2 regions of the Streptomyces sp. NPDC002602 genome follow, and region 1 is predicted to be linked to the other one. Evidence: riboswitches for the same ligand, from Rfam matches in the RefSeq annotation. Region 1 holds a riboswitch; the other holds the start of a gene.
What was found. Region 1 has a riboswitch for cobalamin ahead of ACFYW3_RS03960 (5-methyltetrahydropteroyltriglutamate--homocysteine S-methyltransferase). Riboswitches for the same ligand answer to the same signal wherever they lie in the genome.
Positions count from the first base shown of each region.

Region 2: linked by a shared signal. The riboswitch ahead of ACFYW3_RS21320 (energy-coupling factor ABC transporter permease) and the one ahead of ACFYW3_RS03960 (5-methyltetrahydropteroyltriglutamate--homocysteine S-methyltransferase) in region 1 are both predicted to bind cobalamin.

Region 1 is NZ_JBIAQX010000001.1:981,310-984,703, forward strand. It holds gene aceB (malate synthase A) at 1-448, shown strand, start outside; gene ACFYW3_RS03955 (3-hydroxybutyryl-CoA dehydrogenase) at 445-1,329, shown strand; cobalamin riboswitch at 1,477-1,702, shown strand; partial or broken gene ACFYW3_RS03960 (5-methyltetrahydropteroyltriglutamate--homocysteine S-methyltransferase) at 1,873-2,295, shown strand; gene ACFYW3_RS03965 (cytochrome P450) at 2,382-3,394, opposite strand, start outside.
Region 2 is NZ_JBIAQX010000007.1:262,266-265,659, reverse strand. It holds gene ACFYW3_RS21335 (ATP-binding cassette domain-containing protein) at 1-276, opposite strand, end outside; gene cbiQ (cobalt ECF transporter T component CbiQ) at 273-1,022, opposite strand; gene ACFYW3_RS21325 (energy-coupling factor ABC transporter substrate-binding protein) at 1,026-1,367, opposite strand; gene ACFYW3_RS21320 (energy-coupling factor ABC transporter permease) at 1,364-2,068, opposite strand; cobalamin riboswitch at 2,097-2,294, opposite strand; gene ACFYW3_RS21315 (flavodoxin family protein) at 2,434-3,147, shown strand; gene ACFYW3_RS21310 (hypothetical protein) at 3,381-3,394, opposite strand, start outside.

The sequences.
Region 1 (3,394 bases):
GGACCGACCGAACCAACTGGACCGCACCCGCGAGGACGTCGACGTCACCGCCGCCGACCTGCTGTCCGTCCGCAGGATCGCCGCCCCGCCGACCCCCGACGGCATCCGCTCCAACGTCGCCGTCGCCCTGCGCTACTTCGACGCCTGGCTGCGCGGCAGCGGCGCCGTCGCCCTGGGCGGCCTGATGGAGGACGCCGCGACCGCCGAGATCGCCCGAGTCCAGATCTGGCAGTGGCTGCGCCACGACCGGGTGGACCGGGGAACGGTCGTCGAGTTCCTCGACGCCGAATGCGCTGCCCTGGAGGCCGAGGACCCCCGCGCGCTGGTCCTCGAAGCCCGGGAGGTCTTCGTGGACACCGCGCTGTCCGTGCGGCTCCCCGCCTTCTTCACCCCCGAGGCCTACACCCGCCACCTCGTCCGCGTCGCCGCCGTGCGGGTGAACGCGTGAACGCCCCCGCGGCAGCGCCCCGGATCCAACGCGTCGGGGTCGTCGGCGGCGGCCGGATGGGCGCCGGCATCGCCGAGGTCTGCGCCCGCGCCGGCCTCGACACTGTGGTGGCCGAGGCGGACTCCGTCGCCGCCCGAGCCGCCCGCGAACGCGTCGCCGTCTCCCTGGAACGCGCCGTCCAACGCGGAAAGCTCGACCGGATCACCGCCGAGGACGCCCTGGCCCGACTGGTGTTCACCGGCGACCTGGAGGACCTCGCCGACCGGCAACTCGTCATCGAGGCCGTCACCGAGAACCCCGAGGCCAAGACGGAGATCTTCACCGCCCTCGACAAGCTCGTCGCAGACCCGCGGGCCATCCTCGCCACGAACACCTCGGCCATCCCGATCATGCGGTTGGGCATGGTCACCGGCCGCGCGGACCGGGTGGTGGGCCTGCACTTCTTCAACCCCGTGCCCGTCCTGCCGCTCGTCGAGGTGGTGTCCTCCCTGCACACCTCGGCGGACACCCTCGCCTCGGTCGAGGCCTTCGCCCGCGACGCCCTCGGCAAGACGACCGTCCGCTCCCAGGACCGGGCCGGCTTCGTCGTCAACGCGCTGCTCGTCCCCTACCTCCTCTCGGCCATCCGCATGGCCGAATCCGGGTTCGCGAGCGCCACCGACGTGGACGCCGGCATGGAACTCGGCTGCGCCCACCCCATGGGACCGCTCAAACTGGCCGACCTGATTGGTCTGGACACCGTCGCCGCGATCGCCGAGTCGCTGTACGAGGAGTTCAAGGAACCCCTGTACGCCCCGCCCCCGCTGCTCCAGCGGATGGTGCAGGCGGGGCTGCTGGGCCGCAAGAGCGGCCGCGGGTTCCACACATACGGCCGGGGCTGAGGGCCCCGGCAGGTCTCCGGGCTGAGGGTGCGCCGGAGGCACGCACGACGGTGGGGGTGTGGCGAGTGGTGTCGCCGCACCCCCACCGTGTCTCATTTCACCGTCCGACATGTGGGAAGCCGTGTTCATTCACCGGGCGGTCGACCTAGTGTGGGCCTCGCAGCTGGTTCGCCCCGTCCGCCAGGCGGGATGCGTCGCAAGAGGGAACCCGGTGGGAATCCGGGACTGCCCCGCAGCGGTGAGCGGGAACGACCGCCGTCATACGCACTGGGACCGGAACCGGTCCTGGGAAGCGACGGCCAGTAGGTGCCCGCCGGGAGACCGGCAGGCGTGCCCGCGAGTCCGAAGACCTGCCCGTTGCCCGAGCGCGATCGACCGCGCCCGGTTTCCCGGTGACCTCGTGGGCGGGTCGGCGTGCTTCAGGCGGAACCTCCCCGTCGCGTACACGGACGTACGCGGCCCCGGCGGTCCGCCCGTTCCGGCACCCTTCGCGCCTTCGGCCCTCACCGGGTCCATGGAGACAAGCTCGCGAAGGAGAGTTCCGTGACCACCGAGTCCGCAGCCGCGGCAGTACGGGCCACCGTGTACGGCTACCCCAGGCAGGGCCAGAACCGCGAACTGAAGAAGGCCATCGAGGGCTACTGGAAGGGCCGCGTCACCGCGGACACCCTCCGGCAGACCGCCCGGGACCTGCGCCGGACCAACTGGGCCCAACTGGCCGAAGCCGGCATCACCGAGGTTCCGACCGGCGACTTCTCGTACTACGACCACGTCCTGGACACCACGGTCATGGTCGGCGCGATCCCCGCCCGCCACCGGACGGCCGTGTCGGCCGATCCGCTCGACGGCTACTTCGCGATGGCGCGCGGCACACAGGACGTGGCCCCGCTGGAGATGACCAAGTGGTTCGACACCAACTACCACCACCTGGTCCCCGAACTCGGGCCCGACACCGTCTTTGCCTCGTAAGTGACATCGAACAACGCGATGCTCACTACCCTTGAGGAGGAACGCTCATGCGGCGGCGGGAAGGCCGGTCGGAGTGGACTTGATCACCTGGTGAGCCAGTTGAGGAACTGGCTCCATTTTCCGCTGTGTTCACGCCGGTGGCCGGCCACGGTCGTGTCGTGGCTCGTGGACGCACCGGCCCGCGCCCGCGGCGCGTTCTCGCGGACCGTCTCGAACGGCGTGAACCTGGTGGGCAGCGTGGCGAGGCCGCGGTTGAACGGACCCGGGCGCCACACCAGGCTGTCCTCCGGCACGGAGAGCTCGACGTCCGGGAGCCGGTTGAAGAGGTTCTCGATGGCGGTGACGGTGATCTGCCGGGCGGGCTCCTTCGACGGGCAGGCGTGCGGGCCCGCGCTCCACGCCAGATGGGCCCGGTTGCTGCCGGCCTGACGCGCGGCCGCCAGGGCCGGCCCGGTGTTGGCGGCCGCGAAACTGACCAGCATCAGATCGCCGGCCTGCACCTTCTGCCCGGCGAACTCCATGTCGGAGGCCGGGTAGTGGGGCGCGAGATTCTGCAGGGGAGGGTTCTCCCACAACGTGTCGTCGATGGCCTCGTCGATCAGGCCGCCCTTGTGGGCGTACGCGTCGTGGGTGAGCAGACGGTGCAAGGTGTTGCCGATCAGGTTCCGCAGCGGTTCGCTGCCCGCCGCCAACAACAGGGCGAGCTGATGGACCATCTCCTCGTCGTTCAGCTTCGCCTCGTGCTGCATCAGCCACGAGGTGACGTCCTCGCCCGGCTGGGCGCGCTTGAGCGCCACCAGTTCACCGACGGCTCCGTACAGCACCTCGGCGGCCCGCTCCGCGTTGACTCCGTCGAACATGCCGGTGATGCCGAACAGAACGCGGTCGCCGATGTCGGCGGGGCAGCCGAAGAGTTCGTTGAACACGAACAGCGGCAGTTGCTTGGCGTAGTCGCCGAGCAGGTCGGCCGAACCACGTGAACCGAACTGCGAAACAAGGTAGTCGGACACCTGCTCCGTGCTTCGGGCCAGTCTGCGCGAGTCGACGCGACCCATGCTGTCCGTGATGGCCTGACGCAGCCGCAAGTGCTCGACGC
Region 2 (3,394 bases), on a different contig from region 1:
GTCGTCCGGGTCCTGGACGACCAACTGCACCGCCCGCCGCAGCCGGGTCAGCCCGGCCCGGTCGTGCGTCACCGCCGCGCCGTCGAGCCGCAACGTGCCCGAACCCGGCCGCAGCCCCCCGCTGAGCAGCCGCATCAGGGTGGTCTTGCCGCTGCCGTTGCGGCCCAGCAGGACCAGCGCCCGGCCCTCGACGATGCCGAAGTCCACGCCGGAGAGGACCGCGGGCCCGTCCTCGTACGCGTAGCCCGCGCCGGCCAGTTCCACCAACGGGTTCACAGGTACAGCCCCTTCAGGGTGAGAGTCACGGTGATCAGGGCCGCCAGCAGCGCCCCGGACGCGGCCAGGAACCGCCACGACAGCGTGGCCGGCGGCACCAGCACCCGCAGGGCGCCGTCGTAACCACGCCCCGCCAGCCCCTCCTGGAGCCGCGCGGCGCGGTCGAAGGCCCGTACGAACGAGGTCGCCGCCAGCCCGGCCAGCGAACGCCACACCGCCGCCCGGCCCGTGTGTCCGAGCCGGGCCGCCTGGGCGCGGCGGACCTGGGCCATCGAGTCCAGCAGCAGGAAGCCGATCCGGTACATGACCAGGGCCACGTCCACCACCGGCGCCGGCACCCCGGCCCGCACGAGCCGGGGCAGCACGTCCGACACCGGGGTGGTGAAGGCGAACAGCAGCACCCCGAGGGAGGCCGCGGAGGTGCGCAACAGCAGCTCGGCCGCGTGCCGGGGCCCGTCGGGGGCCCACGACACCAGCCCCGCCGGACCGCCCACCGCGAACAGCAGCGGAAGCGCCCCGGTGAAGCAGAAACCGAGCGGGATCCGGAAGGCCCGCCACAGTTGGCGCCCGGCCACCCCGGCGGGCCCGAGCAGCACCACCAGGGTGGCCGCCGCGACGAGCGGGCCCCCGGGCCAGGGCGGCAGGGCCACGGCCGTGACCGTCAGCCCGAGCCCCAACAGGGCCTTCTCCAGCGGATGGCGGCGGCGCCAGCGACTGCCGTGCGCCGCCACGTCGATCGGCAGCACCGCCTACGACTCCGCGGGGCCGGCCGGGCCACCGGTCGCGCCCGCTTGGGCGAGGCCCTGACGCCGACCCTTGCGGACGCCGAAGTAGTACGCGAGCACGCCCGCGCCCAGCGCCGCCTGAAGGGCGAACAGGGCCGACTCGATCTCCCCGGACGGGGGCTCGTACAGCGGCGAGAACCACGGCTCGTAGTCCGGCTTCAGCTCGGTGATGGCCGCCTCCGCCTGCGCGTCGGCGCCCGCGAACGGCTCCTCCTTGCCCTCGCCCAGACCCAGCGCGAGCGGGAGCACGGCCAGCGCCGCCACCAGGAGCAGCAGCACCGTGTTGATCTTCGCGTTCCTGGTCATCGGACCGCCGCCTCCTCCTGCTTGGTCCCGGTACGGGCCGTCAGCCTCGCGACGCCCAGCCGGACCAGGTCCGACTTGCTCGACTGCATCAGCAGCCGCATGACGAGGACGGTCAGCAGGCCCTCGCTGACGGCCAGCGGGATCTGGGTGACGGCGAAGATGCCGCCGAACTTGGCGAGCGCCCCGAGGAAGCCGGTGCCCGGGTCGGGGAAGGCCAGCGCCAACTGGACACTGGTCACGCAGTAGGTGACGAGGTCGGCGAAGAACGCGCCGAAGAAGACGGTCACCATCAGCGGCAGATCGAACCTCTTGAGCAGCCGGTAGACCCCGTAGCCCGCCCAGGGCCCGGCGATGGCCATGGAGAAGACGTTCGCGCCGAGCGTGGTCAGGCCGCCGTGCGCCAGCAGCAGCGCCTGGAAGAGCAGGGTGATCGTGCCGAGCACCGCCATGATCGGCGGGCGGAACAGGATCGCCCCGAGCCCGGTGCCGGTGGGGTGGGAACAACTGCCCGTCACCGAAGGGATCTTCAGGGCGGACAGTACGAAGGTGAACGCACCGGACGCGCCGAGCAGCAGCGTGCTCTCGGGGTTGGCCTTCACCTCGCGGGTGAGGGCGCGCACACCGTGCACGACAAAGGGAGCGGACGCGGCGCCCCAGGCGACCGCGTGCAAGGGGGGCAGAAACCCCTCGGCTATATGCATGAGTAAGGAGACCTCTCCAGCACCTCGTGGATGGACGACGTGCCCTGGCCGGTCTCCTGGCTCACGGGTACTGATGCCCTGACTCCGCCTTCCCGGGGCCGTGCGGTCTCCCGCGCGGGCCCAGTGGCTTCCCGCAGGGGAGTGGAGCCGGACTTCCCGATCACAGTGGCGAGGGCCGCACCGGTTTTCCACCGGTTTCCCGAACACCAAGGCCCGCTGACCCTAGTCGGCCGCGCGGACCCGTAACAACCCGGCCCCACCCCCGAGGCCCCCGCCCACCCGCTCCGACCAGGGCCGATCCGGGCGGCCCCCCGGACGGGCGCGGCCCGCTGGCGCACCCGTCCCGGCCCGCGCAGGGTGGGGGAGTGGCCGACGAACACGACTACTCAGACCTCAGCGCCGTCTACGTCAACTGCACGCTCAAGCGCTCGCCGGAGACCAGCAACACCGAGGGGCTGATCTCCAGGAGCCGTGCGGTGATGGAGGCGGCCGGCGCCCGGACCTCACTGATCCGGGCGGTCGACCACGACATCGCCACCGGTGTCTGGCCCGACATGACCGAGCACGGCTGGGAGAGCGACCAGTGGCCCGTCCTCTACAGCCAGATCATGGACGCCGACGTCCTCGTGCTGTGCGGGCCGATCTGGCTCGGCGACAACAGCTCCGTGATGAAGCGGGTCATCGAGCGGCTCTACGCCTGCTCCTCGATCCTGAACGACCGGGGCCAGTACGCCTACTACGGCAGGGTCGGCGGCGCGCTGATCACCGGCAACGAGGACGGCGTCAAACACTGCGCCATGAACGTCCTCTACAGCCTCCAGCACCTCGGCTACGCGATCCCGCCACAGGCCGACGCGGGCTGGATCGGCGAGGCCGGGCCCGGACCCTCGTACCTCGACCCGGGTTCGGGCGGCCCGGAGAACGACTTCACCAACCGGAACACCACGTTCATGACCTGGAACCTGATGCACCTGGCCGCCCTGCTCAAGCGGGCCGGCGGCATCCCCGCACACGGGAACCAACGCTCGGAGTGGGACGCCGGCTGTCGCTTCGACTTCCCCAATCCAGAGCACCGCTAGTGCTGTGACCGGAAAGGTTCACCGTGTCACGGCGCCCGGCACGGCACCTCGCCGCGTTGTCGGACCGCTCAGGTACGTCCAGTACGAGAGGCGGTCCTCCGCCTTGCGATGCACCGCACCGGACACCGCGACCCGGCAAACCATTCCGGTCACAGCACTAGGCAGGCGGACGCGAGGGGCCCGGGGCGGCGCACGCCCCGGGCCCCTCGACCGATCGATCCGGGTGTCGGGGTTCAGCAGGTCGCCG